Regions from separate parts of the Streptomyces sp. NPDC058145 genome, predicted to be linked through region 3. Evidence: riboswitches for the same ligand, from Rfam matches in the RefSeq annotation. Region 3 holds a riboswitch; each other region holds the start of a gene.

Region 1 (4,928 bases), on a different contig from region 3:
GGTGCGGTAGCCGTCCATCTGAATGGCGCTGTAGTGGACGAATACGTCCGCACCACCGTCGACCGCGATGAAGCCGTACCCCTTCTCCGCGTTGAACCACTTGACGGTGCCCTGAGCCATGCCTAACTCCCCTATTACTGGCCCTTGCACAGATCCGCACTTCGCGGACCCGGGTCAGACCTCACCCCCCATTGGCCGGGGGCGTGCGCCGGAACGCGTCGACCGCCGCTGAATGTATCTGCCCAACTGCCGTCTGCAACAGGTCAATCGGACGAGAAATATGGACGCGAACGGTCCGGAATGTAGCGTGAATTCGCCTGAATTCAGGGCAAGTCGGGCCCCATAAAATGCGCAAAAGCCGCGGAAAGTACCCGCACTTTGGCTATTTCTTGTCGGGTGCACCGCGGTGAATCCAAGGCTCCTGACCCACGGTCCGGGAGCGTGTTCCCCAACTCTACCGCGCTCAATCACACAGAATGGCCCCCTCCGTTTCTCTCGCGGGGGAGGCCATTCAATGAACAATCGGTAACCGACGTTACCGAAGGTAATGATCGGTCATTCTGTCAGCCGCCGGCGACGGCCGGAATGATGGAGACACCGGCGCCGTCCGGAGTCGCGGTCTCCAGGCCCTGCTCGAAACGGACATCGTCGTCGTTGACGTACACGTTGACGAAGCGGCGCAGCTTGCCCTGGTCGTCCAGCACCCGCGCGGCGATCCCGGTGTGGTTCTTCTCCAGGCTCTCGATGACCTCGGCGAGGTTCGCGCCGTCGGCGGCGACCTCGGCCTGCCCGCCGGTGTAGGTGCGCAGGATGGTGGGGATGCGAACGGTCACGCTCATGCGAGGCCAGCCTCTCGGAAGGAGCCCAGGTTCGGGCGGATGGTGGCGGTGAGGCCGGTGCCGGCCACCGCGTCGAGGGTCTTGAGGCCGTCGCCGGTGTTGAGGACGACCGTGGTCTTCGCCGGGTCCAGCACGCCCTCCTTGAGCAGCTTGCGGGTGACGCCGACGGTCACCCCGCCCGCCGTCTCCGCGAAGATGCCCTCGGTCCGGGCCAGCAGCTTGATCGCGTCCACGACCTCCTCGTCCGTCACGTCCTCCACCGCTCCGCCGGTGCGGCGCGCGATGTCCAGGACGTACGGCCCGTCGGCCGGGTTGCCGATGGCGAGGGACTTGGCGATGGTGTTCGGCTTCTGCGGCCGTACGACGTCGTGGCCCGCCTTGTACGCGGTCGACACCGGCGAGCAGCCCTCGGCCTGGGCGCCGAAGATCTTGTACGGCCTGTCCTCGACCAGGCCGAGCCTGATCAGCTCCTGCAGGCCCTTGTCGATCTTCGTGAGCTGGGAGCCGGAGGCGATCGGGACCACGATCTGGTCCGGCAGCCGCCAGCCGAGCTGCTCGCAGATCTCGTACGCCAGCGTCTTGGAGCCCTCGGCGTAGTACGGCCGCAGGTTGACGTTGACGAAGCCCCAGCCCTCGCCGGCCGGGTCGCCGATCAGCTCGGAGCAGAAACGGTTCACGTCGTCGTAGTTGCCCTCGATGCCGACGAGTTCGCCGCCGTAGACCGCGGCCATGACGACCTTGCCCTGCTCCAGGTCGTGCGGGATGAACACGCAGGAGCGGAGGCCGGCCCGGGCGGCGGCGGCGCCGACGGCACCGGCGAGGTTGCCGGTGGAGGAGCAGGACAGGGTGGTGAAGCCGAAGGCGCGCGCGGCCTCCAGGGCCTGGGCGACGACGCGGTCCTTGAAGGAGTGCGTCGGGTTGCCTGAGTCGTCCTTCACGTACAGCCCGCCGGTGACGCCCAGCTCGTGGGCCAGGTTGTCGGCCTTGACGAGCTTGGTCCAGCCGGGGTTGAGGTTCGGCTTCTCGGCCACGTCGGCGGGGACGGGCAGCAGGGGCGCGTAGCGCCAGATGTTCGCGGGGCCCGCCTCGATGCGCCGGCGCAGCTCTTCGGTGTCGTAGGCGGAGAAGTCGTAGGCGATCTCCAGCGGGCCGAAACACTCCTCGCACGCGAAGACCGGTCCGAGGGGTACCCGGTGGCCACACTCGCGACAGCTCAGGGCAGCGGCGGGGCCGAGATCGACGGCGGGATTACTGGTGCTTGCAACTGTCTGCACAGCCATGGAGGCGAGGCCCTTTCTCCTCATCTTCCTCACGACGCATCTCGCCGTGAGACGGATTTGGCACCTTCCCTGGCCGGGAGCCTCGCGCGAAACGAGTGCGGCTCAGGGGGGTTGCCGGGGCTTCATCGGGCCGTGTCCCTCTGCCCCTCTGGATGAGCGGTATGCAGTTGTGAACGCCGGGCGACCCCCGACATGCGATGGTCATCGGCGTTGTTCAAGACTGTAACCGAAGGCCGGGACAGTTGAGATAGTCGTCCGAACCGCGAGATGCATCACCCCCACGCACCAAATGTGATCACGACAGTGAGGAGCCGCAGACCGTGCTGGAAGAAGTCGAGCGCTGGCTGGCCACCCGCTCCTGGTCCGTGGCCGACCGCCCGCTGCACGGAGTCCTGGCCGCCAAGCAGCGCACCGGGCAGTCCGTCTCCGTCGTCCTGCCCGCGCTCAACGAGGAGGAGACGGTCGGCGAGATCGTCACCGTCATCCGTCACGACCTCATGCGGCAGGCTCCGCTGGTCGACGAGATCGTCGTCGTCGACTCCGGCTCCACCGACCGCACCGCGGAGGTCGCCGCCGCGGCCGGTGCCCGGGTGGTGCACCGCGACAGCGTCCTGCCGCGCATACCGGCGGTCCCCGGCAAGGGCGAGGTGCTGTGGCGCTCGCTGCTGGTGACGAGCGGGGACATCGTCTGCTTCATCGACGCCGACCTGAGGGAGTTCTCCTCCGACTTCGTCCTCGGCATCGTCGGCCCGCTGCTCACCGACCCGGACGTCGACCTGGTCAAGGCGATGTACGACCGCCCGCTCACCGTGCCCGACGGGCGCGCCTCCGGCACGACCGCCGCCGGACAGGGCGGCCGGGTCACCGAGTTGATGGCCCGCCCGCTGCTGAACATGCACTGGCCGCAGCTCGCCGGCTTCGTGCAGCCGCTGGGCGGGGAGTACGCGGCCCGCCGCTCGCTGCTGGAGCAGCTTCCGTTCCCGGTGGGCTACGGCGTGGAGCTGGGGATGCTGGTGGACGCGCTGCACCTGGTGGGCCTGGACGCGCTGGCCCAGGTGGACGTGGGGGTGCGCAGGCACCGGCACCAGGACGGGCAGGCGCTGGGCCGGATGGCGGCGGCGATCTACCGCACCGCCCAGCTCCGGCTGGCCCGCGGCCACCTCGTACGGCCCTCGCTCACCCAGTTCGAGCGGGGCGAGGACGGGTTCGAGCCGCGCACCTACTCGGTGGACACCGAGGAGCGGCCGCCGATGGTGGAGATCGCGGAGTACGCGCACCGCAAGGTGGCCTGAGCGGCCCGGTGAGCTGTGCGGTGAACGAGGAAGAACGGCCGTATACAGCCCTCTTCCGGGGCGGAGCGCACGTTTGAGCGTTTCCGGGCCGGGCTAGGTTGAGAATCATGGCTTCCACGCAGGGTGCTGAGGTGCTGGTCGCGTCCAACCGCGGCCCGGTTTCGTACGCGGTGCTCGAGGACGGCTCGCTGAGCGCCAAACGGGGCGGGGGCGGGCTGGTCTCGGGGTTGTCGGCCATCGGGCCGGACACCGACGCCGTGTGGGTCTGCGCCGCGCTCGGCGACGGCGACCGGGAGGCGGTACGGCGGGCGGGCGGCGGTCTGCTGCCGGCCGAGGACACCGGCGGGCAACGGGTGCGGATGCTCGACATCGACGCGACCGTGTTCGCCGACGCCTACAACGGCATCGCCAACTCGGTGCTCTGGTTCGTCCACCACATGCTGTACCAGACCCCGCTGGAGCCGATCCTCGACGCGGAGTTCCGTCGCCAGTGGGCCTCGTACCAGGCGTACAACCGGGCGTTCGCCGAGGCGCTGGCGCAGGAGGCGGCCGAGGGAGCCGCGGTGCTCATCCAGGACTACCACCTGGCCCTCGCCCCGCGGATGCTCCGGCAGCTCCGTCCCGACCTGCGCATCGGCCACTTCTCGCACACTCCGTGGGCCCCGCCGGACTACTTCCGGCTGCTGCCCGACGACATCGCCGCCGAGCTGCTGACCGGCATCCTCGGCGCGGACCGGGCGGCGTTCCTGACCAAGCGCTGGGCGGACGCGTTCACGGACTGCTGCCACGCGGTGCTCGGCCCCGGCATCCCGTCCGGGACCAGGATCGGGGTGCACGGGCTCGGCGCGGACGCGGACTTCCTGCGCGAGCGGGCGCACCGGCCGGACGTGGACGAGCGGATGGCGGCCCTGCGCGCGGAGATCGGCGAGGGGCGCCGGACCGTCGTCCGGGTGGACCGCACCGAGCTGTCCAAGAACATCGTGCGCGGACTGCTGGCGTACCGGCAGTTGCTGGAGGACCACCCCGAGTGGCGCGAGCGGGTGGTGCACATCGCGTTCGCCTACCCCTCGCGGCAGGACCTCGCGGTCTACCGCGACTACACGGCCGAGGTGCGGCGGGTCGCGGACGAGATCAACTCCCATTACGGGACGCCCGGCTGGACGCCGGTGGTGCTGCACGTCAAGGACGACTTCGCCCGCTCCCTGGCCGCCTACCGGCTCGCGGACGTGGCCCTGGTCAACCCGATCCGGGACGGCATGAACCTGGTCGCCAAGGAGGTGCCGGTCGTCTCCGACGAGGGGTGCGCGCTGGTGCTGTCGCGGGAGGCCGGGGCGTACGAGGAGCTGGGTGAGGACGCGATCGTCGTCAATCCGTACGACGTGGTGGGGACGGCGGACGCGTTGCACGCCGCGCTGAGCCTGCCCCAGGGCGAGCGGGCGGAGCGGTCCAAGCGGCTGGCCGCCGCCGCCACCGCGTTGCCGCCGGCGCAGTGGTTCCTGGACCAGCTGGGCGCGCTG
Region 2 (4,928 bases), on a different contig from region 3:
ATCTTCAGACGGCGTTCGGGAACTTCTTTACCAAGCGAGCGAAGTATCCGCGCTACAAGAGCCGGAAGAAGTCCCGAGCGTCGGCCGAGTACACCCGCAGCGCGTTCAAGTGGCGTGACGGGAAGCTGACGCTGGCGAAGATGGCCCAGCCACTGGACATCCGCTGGTCGCGTCCTCTGCCCGAAGGCGTGGAGCCGACGACCGTGACCGTGTCCCGCGACGCGGCCGGGCGTTGGTTCGTGTCCCTGCTGTGCGAGGACACCATCATGCCCGCGCCCGCAACCACGCAGGCCGTCGGCATCGACGCCGGGATCACGTCCCTGGTGACGCTGTCCACCGGCGAGAAGATCACCAACCCGAAGCACGAACGCCGCGACCGCGCCCGCTTCGCCCGCGCCCAGCGCGAGCTGTCGCGGAAGGCGAAGGGCTCGGCCAACCGCGAGAAGGCCCGGGTTAAGGTCGCTCGCATCCACGCGCGGATCGCCGACCGGCGCCGCGACTTCCTGCACAAGCTGTCGACTCGGCTCGTCCGTGAGAACCAAACGGTCGTGATCGAGGACCTCACCGTCCGCAACCTGCTGAAGAACCACTCGCTCGCGCGAGCCATCTCCGACGCGTCGTGGACGGGACTTCGCTCCATGCTGGAGTACAAGTGCGCCTGGTACGGGCGCGAACTCGTCGCGATCGACCGCTTCTTCCCCAGCTCGAAGCTGTGCGGGAACTGCGGCACGGTCCGCGAGAAGCTGCCGCTGAACGTCCGCGAGTGGACGTGCGACTGCGGCGCCGTGCATGACCGCGACGTGAACGCGGCACGCAACATCCTGGCCGCCGGGCTGGCGGCGTCTGCCTGTGGAGACGGTGTAAGACCTCAACGGGAGTCCTCCCGGACGGGGCGGTCGTCGATGAAGCAGGAACCCCAGCGGGCGACCGCTGGAATCCCCCGCCTTTAGGCGGGGGAGGAAGTCAACGGGCCTTCCTTTCTGATCCGGTCGTCCGCTCTGCTGCCCTGTTCGCCGGCGCACTCGGGCGGGACAGGGGGCGGGCTGTTCCTGGGCAACGAGAGATGCAAGGGCGACTAGGCGCGGGCAGGCAGGTGTCAGCCCTCATCGGCGAACGGAAGGAGGGTTTCCGTATGCGGGCGGGTCAGAGACTAGGTCCGCAGCACGTCGTGGTCTAGTGGCCGAGCACCAGTGAACTGGGCCAGTGAACTGTGCAGGGACACAACAGGTCGCGATCGCTCGACGCTGATCGGCGAGCCACCTCAGTCAGAGTCCGCCAGCCGAATTTCCCGCCTACCAAGGCCTCACAGAACGACGGTGCCGAGACGTGCGGCCCGCAGGGGGAACTACCGCTACTGAGGTTGAACTCGTGGTGTCGCAGAGGCTGACGGCTCGTCGGGCGTGCGGTATGGCCGGGGCATGCGGTATCCACAAGGGGGCGGGCTGACCGCCGAACGCCAGTAGTTTCTCGAGGTGTTACGACTCAAGGCGGCCGAGAGGTTCCAATACGGCAGTTGATCAGCGATCCGGGAACACGATCCCCCTGGCTGACAGCACGTGCCTGAAGGGGTCGGTCCTCGCTGCGGTAGGAGGCGACGTCGAATCCGCTGTCGAGCCACTCGTCGAAGATCTCGTCAGTTCCAGGCCGGCCGGAGCCGCTCGCCTCAGCCGTGCAGAACAGCGTCCGGGCAGCGTCAAGGCCGATGGTCACCAGGCCCGCGCGGTCCGGCTCTGCGACTGCGGACATGGCGGGTCCGGGCGTCGGCTCAGGCTTCTGGGCCTGTCGCCCCGTCGGCAATTCGGGGATCGCGTCGGAAACGGGCACGGGCGGTCAACCCTCCGGAGTCGATGGACCCCGGTAGTGCACACCCGCACCCCGGTGATCTGCGGTTTCCCAACGCACCGCGCGCTGGCCGGTCGTCACCCGGGGCATCCGCGGCAAACGGGATGTCGTCCAGCAGCCGGGGCTTGACGCTGGAACTCGTGACCGGGCGCGAAGGTAACATCCGTCTGGATCTTGCACAAGGTGATCCACAACGCTTTACCCCTTGACCGGTGGTGTGGCAACATTCCGCTCGGTCACGACGCCCATCGCGCCGAGGACCGACTCCCACGGTGCTGTGGGAGCGAGCACCGATCTCCCTGCCGGTGGGTAAGGGGGTCCTTCGTCCACAGGAGGCCCTCATGCAGGTCATTGACGCTGCGACCACACCCCCGAACGAGGAGCTCTACCGGCGGACGGTCGTCGATATCCGAATGCCGGACCGAACGGTACGGGTCGAACCGCGTCCGCAGGGCATGGCCGAGGGCCCTTTCCCTGAACTCCTGGGACCTGTCGGCACCGCCGCCCTCCACGTCGTCACGGCGTGCGACCTCCACGGCCGTCCCACCCTCGCCGAAGACAACGCCCGCACCCAGGCCCGGCTCCTCGACGAGCTCGACCGGCAAGGGCTGGCGCCCGCTGCGGGAGGCGATGGGCACGGCACCCACATCGAGCAGAGCGTCGCCATCGCCGGCCGGAGCGACTCGGCGGCGCGTGAACCGGGGCGGTGCGTGGGCCAGGACGCGGTCTTCGCCTGGCCCCCCCGGCGCCTGGTCTTTGCTGTCCTGCGACGGCGGCGCAACGGACATAGGCGCCGTCCTCGTGCGTGACGCTATTGGGACCATCCCCGCGGGTGCGGGGAGCAAGCGAAGGGCGCCTGGAAAGGCTCCCGCACGTCCTCCTACAGCACCTCCGCCTGCCGGGCCAGAGACAGCGCCGGTCAGTCCGCCCGTCTGAGCAGCGGCCGCGCCATCGGAGGACAGCGCACGTCCATCGCTGCGTGATTCATACGCCCCCCTGCGTGCGGGCCGTCCGACTCGACATCCGAGCCCGGCGACCCGTGCCGTACCCCCGAACAGCAACCACCTCGAGCCAGAAGGAACCCCATGGCCACGAACCGACAGATGAGCCGCGCCGACTACGAAACCATCTCCGCGGCCATCGCTGAATCCGACGACCAGGACTTCCACGCCCGCCGAAACATCGCCTTCAACCTCGCCGCTGCCCTCACCGGCACCTCGGACCGCTTCGACCCCGTGCTCTGGCTGGGCCAGTGCGAGGTCGGGCCAGTCTCCCCGGCCGACGTGGCGGGCTGGACGAAGCGCCTGGAACTGCGCGTGCTCTCCATCGGCAGGCGGCGCCGCAACAGCCTCAACATGGGCTACACCGACACGGAGCAGTACATCGACGCCGACGACAACCCCCTGGATCTGGAGCACAAGTAGGGACCATCCCCCGCGGGCGGGGAGCAGAGGTGGCCGCCCATCTCCCTCAGCTCCTGCCGCAGGGGGCCCGTTGTGGCGCATGTCGGATCAGTTGTTCGATGGCCCGGCGGAGGCCGCGCTGGAGGGCGCCGTCTATCCGCCGTTCGGCGGCATCTGGCGTGTCACGTCCTTGATCACCTTCTCCGACGCGAGAGCGGCCGCGCTGAGTCCGGACGAAGCACGCCACGGGCGTCGTCCCCTTCACTTAGGGCGGCGCCCGACGGGCCTCCTGAACGACTCTATGGCCGGACCGGGCCTCGCGTCTGCCTCCGACCGACAACCTGGCTGATCGCCCGCGGCTCGCGGACCGTAGGGGAACGAAATTCGACCGCTTGGCGACGTTAGGGACAAGCACACACCTCCGCGGCATCGGCCGAGGAGCCATCACACAGACTTGAGGAGTGCTGCTGTGGCCCCGCCCTCGCGATGCCCGCACTGCGCCGCATCACTCGAGACCGAACTACCGGCGGGTGCCGGGGCCTCGCCTGAGTCCCGGCGCCATCCGGTGACCAGCCGGGTCTTGCACGTCATCGTCCACGAGGTGTGCCCCGAGCCGTCGCTGTACGCCTGCCCCGACTGCGGGGGCCGCTGGCCGCGTGGAAGGCCTGCCTCGGCCGATCCTCTGCGCAGGCGTGTCCTGCCCTATCTGCGGGTGCGGACGAGGAGCGCCGTCCGCATCCGTCCACCCCGTCAGACGACGCCCGACAAGGAAAAAGAGAACTCCGTGCCCCTCGAAGACACCATCAGCTCCTCGTACGCCCGTGTCGAGCGCAACGGGAGCTCTGGCACCTACTCGATCGTGGTGATCTCGGAGCAGCCCGGCAACGCCGACACCCTGGAGGTGCTCAACGTGCCGGACCTGCCTCCCGCCATTGTTCCGGGCGACGACCCAGAGATCGACGCCCTTGTCTGCGACGCCGCCGAGGAGGTGCTCCTGGACGCCTCCTATGAACTCACCTCGGACTGGCGAGCCGGAAACGGTTGCTACCTCGTCGGTGTCGCCATCCCCGACCGGGTCTTCGAGGAGCAGGATGAGAGGCTCAGGGCGGCGGCTGCGGCCGTTGAGGGCCTGGAGTCGCTCGATCGGACCGAGGCTGAAACCCTGTTTGAAACGGCCGAAGTCACTTCCGGCGGGGACCTCGGTTCGACCTACGAGCTCGAAGAATGGCTGGGGGAGGAGGTCAACGTGGCCTTCTACCGGACGGTGGACGGCCGCCTGCTGGCACGTTCCGTTGGCCGCTTCGAGCGGCCCAGCACCAAGCTCTTCAGCGCCCGCTTCAAATCGGCGTCGCTGGTGTCGGTGTTCCCCAACCCCCGCCCGGTGCAGGCCGTCCTTGATCAGTCGCAGGGCGACTTTGATGAGTCGGACGACGACTTCGAGGACGAGGACGAGGACGAGGACGGACGAGCCTCGCAGGGAGCCGATGGAAACGGGGACAAGGATGTCATCCTGCCGTTGAACGCGAATGCGGATGTCTCCTGGCCACCCGTACAGCGCCTCAACCCCCGCAGAGCACGGCAGTTCCTTCTGGCAACCGTGTATGACAGGGACCCCGCGGAACTGCGTTGGTACGACCAGTTGCTCGTACGAGGACATGCTCTCGCCTTCTACGCGGGTGCCGG
Region 3 (4,928 bases):
TGGTGGGCCACCTGATCCTGGTCTTCTACCACAAGCACACGCAGTTCGCGGGTCCCGGAAAGACCAACAAGAACGTCGTCGGCATGCCGCTGCTGCCGGTCTACATGGCCAAGGCCGGAGGCTTCTTCTTCCTGGTCTTCGGTGTGATCGCGGCCATCGCCGCGGTCACCCAGATCAACCCGATCTGGGCCATGGGCCCCTACCGTCCGGACCAGGTGTCCACGGGCGCCCAGCCCGACTGGTACATGGGCTTCGCCGAGGGTCTGGTCCGCTACATGCCGGGCTGGGAGATCAACTTCTGGGGTCACACGCTCGTCCTGGGCGTGTTCATCCCGCTGGTCCTCTTCGGCCTGGTGCTCGCCGCGATCGCGCTCTACCCGTTCATCGAGTCCTGGGTCACCGGGGACAAGGGCGAGCACCACATCCTGGACCGCCCGCGCAACGCCCCGACGCGCACCGGGTTCGGTGTCGCCTGGATCACGGTGTACATGGTCGGCCTGGTGGGCGGTGGCAACGACCTCTTCGCCACCCACTTCCAGCTGTCGCTCAACGCGGTCACGTGGTTCGTCCGGATCTCCTTCTTCGCCGGACCGGTCATCGCCTTCATCGTCACCAAGCGGATCTGCCTCGGCCTGCAGCGCCGGGACCGCGAGAAGGTGCTGCACGGCCGCGAGACGGGCATCATCAAGCGCCTGCCGCACGGTGAGTTCATCGAGATCCACGAGCCGCTCAGCCAGGAGCAGTTGCACACCCTCACCACCCACCACCAGTACGAGCCGGCCGAGATCGGCCCGACGGTGGACGAGAACGGTGTCGAGCGCAGGGTGAAGGGGTCCGAGAAGCTGCGCGCCAAGCTCAGCAACGCCTACTTCGGCGAGGACAACCAGATCCCGAAGGCCACCGTCGAGGAGTACCGGGAGATCACGAGCGGCCACGGCCACCACTGATCCCCGAGCGTCGCCACGCCACAGTCGAAGGGCTCCGTCCGCGTTGCGGACGGGGCCCTTCGCCGTGTCCGGGGCTGGATAGGGTGGGAACACACTGTTCTGCGACGACACCCAGGAGCGGCTATGAGCGCTGTGACCCCCGCTGGAGGCGACACCGCGGCGGGCCGTTCCTGGCCCGCCCTGCTGAACGGTCTGCTGGACGGCCGGGATCTGTCCGCCGACGAGACCGCCTGGGCGATGGACCGCATCATGCGCGGCGAGGCTACCGACGCCCAGATCGCCGGCTTCATGGTGGCGCTGCGCGCCAAGGGCGAGACGGTCCAGGAGATCACCGGCCTCGTGCGGACCATGTACGAGCACGCGAATGTGATCGAGGTGCCCGGGCCGGCCGTCGACATCGTCGGCACCGGCGGCGACGGCGCGAAGACGGTGAACATCTCCACCATGTCGTCGATCGTCGTCGCCGGCACCGGCACGAAGGTGGTCAAGCACGGCAACCGCGCCGCGTCCTCCGCCTCCGGCTCCTCCGACGTCCTGGAGAAGCTCGGCATCAATCTCCACCTGACCCCGCGACGGGTCGCCGAGGTCGCCGAAGAGGCCGGCATCACCATCTGCTTCGCGGTGAAGTTCCACCCGTCGCTGCGCCATGTCGCGGCGGCCCGCGGCCAGTTGGGCATCCGTACCACCTTCAACGTGCTCGGCCCGCTGACGAACCCGGCCAAGGTGCGCGCCCAGGCGGTCGGTGTGGCCGATCCGCGCATGGCCCCGATCGTGGCCGGGGTCCTCGCCGAGCGCGGGAACTCCGCCCTGGTGTTCCGGGGCGACGACGGCCTGGACGAACTGACCACCACCGCCACGTCCCGGGTGTGGGTGGTCCGGGACGGCAAGGTCACCGAGGAGCGCTTCGACCCGCGGGACGTCGGCATCGAGCTGGTCCCCGTGGAGGCGCTGCGCGGCGCCGACGCCTCGTACAACGCGGAGGTGGCCCGGCGCGTGCTGGACGGCGAGCACGGCCCCGTCCGGGACACGGTGCTGCTGAACTCGGCGGCGGCGCTGGTCGCCCTGCATCCGGCCGACGCGCCGCTCACCGAGCAGCTGCGCGCGGGCATGGCGAGGGCGGCGGAGTCGATCGACAGCGGGGCGGCGAAGCGGACGCTGGAGCGGTGGGTGGCGGCCAGCAACGCCTGACACCCGCCGGGTGCGACGCGGGCGCGGTCCGGATGGCGGACCGCGCCTTGCGCATCGGAGATCGTGTGGCAGGATACTGAACCAGGTCATGAGTGACAGCCATTCGGCCCCGGCCGGCTGTCCGGCAACCCTCCGTCCGTGGCGGGGTGCCCCGGGTGAGGACCAGGTCGTGGGCAGCGAGGTCCACGGCAAGCGCGGACCCCTCGCGCGGCTCCTGAAGGAGCGCGGGACCAGGGGTCCTGGTCGTCGAGGGAGCCTTCTGTGAGCAAGCGAATGCGATAGGGCGTAGAGCCCCGCCTCCGCGTACCCCTTTTCACCTTCCGCCGTGCTTCGAGCCGTACCGCTCGCACGGTGTCACCGGCCTGCCTCACGGGAGTGCACCCATGTCCGTCTCCACCGCTGCCGCCCCCCGCACCATTTGTGACCAGTTGCCCGTTCTGGGGTGTGACGTCACCGTCCCGCTCGTGACGGGCGGCGAGGTCACCTACGCCGCGCTGGACTACGCCGCCAGCGCCCCCGCCCTGCAGCGCGTCTGGGACGACGTCGCCGCCTACGCGCCGTACTACGGCAGCGTCCACCGCGGTGCCGGCCACCTCTCCCAGCTCTCCACCGACCTGTTCGAGAACGCCCGCCGGACGGTCGCCGGATTCCTCGACTGCCGCGAGAGCGACCAGGTGGTCTTCACCCGGTCGACCACCGACTCCCTGAACCTCCTCGCCCGCGCGCTCCCGGCCGGCTGCGAGGTCTTCGTCTTCGAGACCGAGCACCACGCCGCCCTGCTGCCGTGGCAGGACGCGAGGGTGACCGTCCTCGACGCGCCGCGCACCCCGCGGCGGGCCGTGGAGACCCTGGAGCGGGCCCTCGCCGACCGCGACCCGCACGGCCCGGCCCTGGTGTGCGTCACCGGCGCCTCCAACGTCACCGGGGAGCTGTGGCCGGTGCGCGAGCTGGCCGCCGCGGCCCACGCGCACGGGGCCCGGATCGTCCTGGACGCCGCCCAGCTGGCCCCGCACCACCCGGTGTCGGTCCGGGACCTGGACGTCGACTGGGTGGCCTTCTCCGGTCACAAGCTGTACGCGCCCTTCGGGTCCGGCGTGCTGGCCGGCCGGGCCGACTGGCTGGTCGCGGCCGAGCCGTACCTCGCGGGCGGCGGCGCCAGCCGCAGGGTCGCCCGGCGCACCGACGGGGGAGTGGACGTGGAGTGGCACGAGAGCGCCGCGCGCCACGAGGCCGGCTCCCCGAACGTCATCGGCGCCTACTCCATCGCCTCCGCCTGCAAGGCCCTCACCGAGGCCGGCTGGGACGCCCTCGTGGCCCGCGAGCAGCACCTGATCACCCGGGTCCGGGCGGGTCTCGCCGAGGTGCCGGAGGTCAGGGTGCTCTCCCTCTTCGGTGACGACGCCCCGCGGGTCGGCGTGCTCTCCTTCGTCGTCGAGGGCTGGAACAGCTCCCACTTCGCCGCCGCGCTCTCCGCCGAGTACGGCATCGGCGTCCGCGACGGCCTGTTCTGCGCCCACCCGCTGGTCCGCACCCTGCTGGGCGGCGACCCGCGGACCCAGGGCGAGTGCGGGGCGACCGAGGCCGCGCCCGGTGAGAAGTCCCTGAACGCCGTCCGGGTCAGCTTCGGGGCGGGCACGCCCGACGAGCACGTCGAGCGCTTCGTCGACGCGGTGAGGGAACTGGTCCGCGACGGCGCGCGGTGGCGCTACCGCGCCGAGGACGGGCGCTGCGTGCCGGTGCGCGACCAGGCCTGAGCCGGGCGCACGGAGCTAGGCGGCGGCGTTCACGAGTCGAGGCCGATCGCGAACGCCGCCTCCAGGTCGTGCTGGGAGTACGTGCGGAACGCGACGTGCGTGTCGGTGCCCTCCACGCCGGGGATCTTGCTGATCCGTCCCGGGATGACGTCGGCCAGGTCCTCGTGCTGCCGCACCCGCACCATGGCGATCAGGTCGTAGGTGCCGGTGACGGAGAAAACCTCGCTCACGGAATCCAGCGAAGCGATCTGCTCCGCGATCTCGGGGATCCGGTCCACGCTGGTCTTGATCAGGACAATCGCGGTGATCACGGCAGGTTCTCTCCCTCGGGCGCCGGGGCCGGTGCGGACTTCACTCTAGTAGTCGGCCCGTAGCGCACCCACGCGTAGCCGAAGCCGAGGCCGAAGCCGATCAGGTGGGCGAGGTAGGCCACCCCGGGGCCCTGGCCGGAGCGGCCCGCCGCGAGCCACTGCAGGGCCGCCCAGAAGGGCAGCACCACCCAGGCCGGGAAGCGCAGGGGCAGGAAGAACAGGAAGGGGAGGAGACTGGTCACACGGGCACGCGGGAACAGGTACAGGAACGCTCCGAGGACCGCCGAGATCGCCCCCGAGGCGCCCACCAGCGACTGCCCGGAGGTGGCGTTGGCGGCCGCGTAGCCCAGCAGGGCCAGGTAACCGCAGCCGACGTAGAAGAGGGTGAACTCCACCCGGCCCATCCGTTCCTCGGTCATCAGCCCGAAGACGAAGAGGAAGAGCATGTTGCCGAGCAGATGCACCCAGCTGCCGTGCACGAACAGGGCGGTGGCCGGGGTCAGGGCCGCCCGGACCGACGGGTCGAACAGCTCGGCCGGGACCACGCCCCAGTGGCGGAAGTACGCCCGCTGCGCCGCGAACAGCGCCCCGCCCGAGCCGTACGCCGGGGTGAGGCCGGAGGCCGGGCCGAGCACGAAGATCAGGGTGCACAGGACGAGGAGGACGTACGTCATCGGCGCGGAGGCGCCCCGGACCGCCCGGAACGCTCCACAGACCGCCGGGCCCCA

The links. A riboswitch is a leader RNA that binds a small molecule or an ion and turns the genes downstream of it on or off. The one in region 3 is predicted to bind S-adenosylmethionine.
Region 1: linked by a shared signal. The riboswitch ahead of thrC (threonine synthase) and the one ahead of ACFVVO_RS39005 (aminotransferase class V-fold PLP-dependent enzyme) in region 3 are both predicted to bind S-adenosylmethionine.
Region 2: linked by a shared signal. The riboswitch ahead of ACFVVO_RS35850 (hypothetical protein) and the one ahead of ACFVVO_RS39005 (aminotransferase class V-fold PLP-dependent enzyme) in region 3 are both predicted to bind S-adenosylmethionine.

What each region holds. Positions count from the first base shown of each region.
Region 1 covers NZ_JBHVUH010000005.1:142,012-146,939, reverse strand. The annotation lists gene ACFVVO_RS13145 (cold-shock protein) at 1-120, opposite strand, end outside; gene ACFVVO_RS13140 (MoaD/ThiS family protein) at 564-839, opposite strand; gene thrC (threonine synthase) at 836-2,119, opposite strand; SAM riboswitch class I at 2,137-2,278, opposite strand; gene ACFVVO_RS13130 (glucosyl-3-phosphoglycerate synthase) at 2,440-3,411, shown strand; gene ACFVVO_RS13125 (trehalose-6-phosphate synthase) at 3,519-4,928, shown strand, end outside.
Region 2 covers NZ_JBHVUH010000024.1:13,951-18,878, reverse strand. The annotation lists gene ACFVVO_RS35855 (RNA-guided endonuclease InsQ/TnpB family protein) at 1-950, shown strand, start outside; gene ACFVVO_RS35850 (hypothetical protein) at 1,483-1,824, opposite strand; SAM riboswitch class IV at 1,881-1,988, opposite strand; gene ACFVVO_RS35845 (DUF3293 domain-containing protein) at 2,184-2,651, shown strand; gene ACFVVO_RS35840 (hypothetical protein) at 2,928-3,266, shown strand; gene ACFVVO_RS35835 (hypothetical protein) at 4,030-4,928, shown strand, end outside.
Region 3 covers NZ_JBHVUH010000045.1:6,375-11,302, forward strand. The annotation lists gene ACFVVO_RS38995 (cytochrome bc complex cytochrome b subunit) at 1-947, shown strand, start outside; gene trpD (anthranilate phosphoribosyltransferase) at 1,071-2,135, shown strand; SAM riboswitch class IV at 2,220-2,336, shown strand; gene ACFVVO_RS39005 (aminotransferase class V-fold PLP-dependent enzyme) at 2,519-3,889, shown strand; gene ACFVVO_RS39010 (Lrp/AsnC ligand binding domain-containing protein) at 3,919-4,200, opposite strand; gene ACFVVO_RS39015 (rhomboid family intramembrane serine protease) at 4,197-4,928, opposite strand, start outside.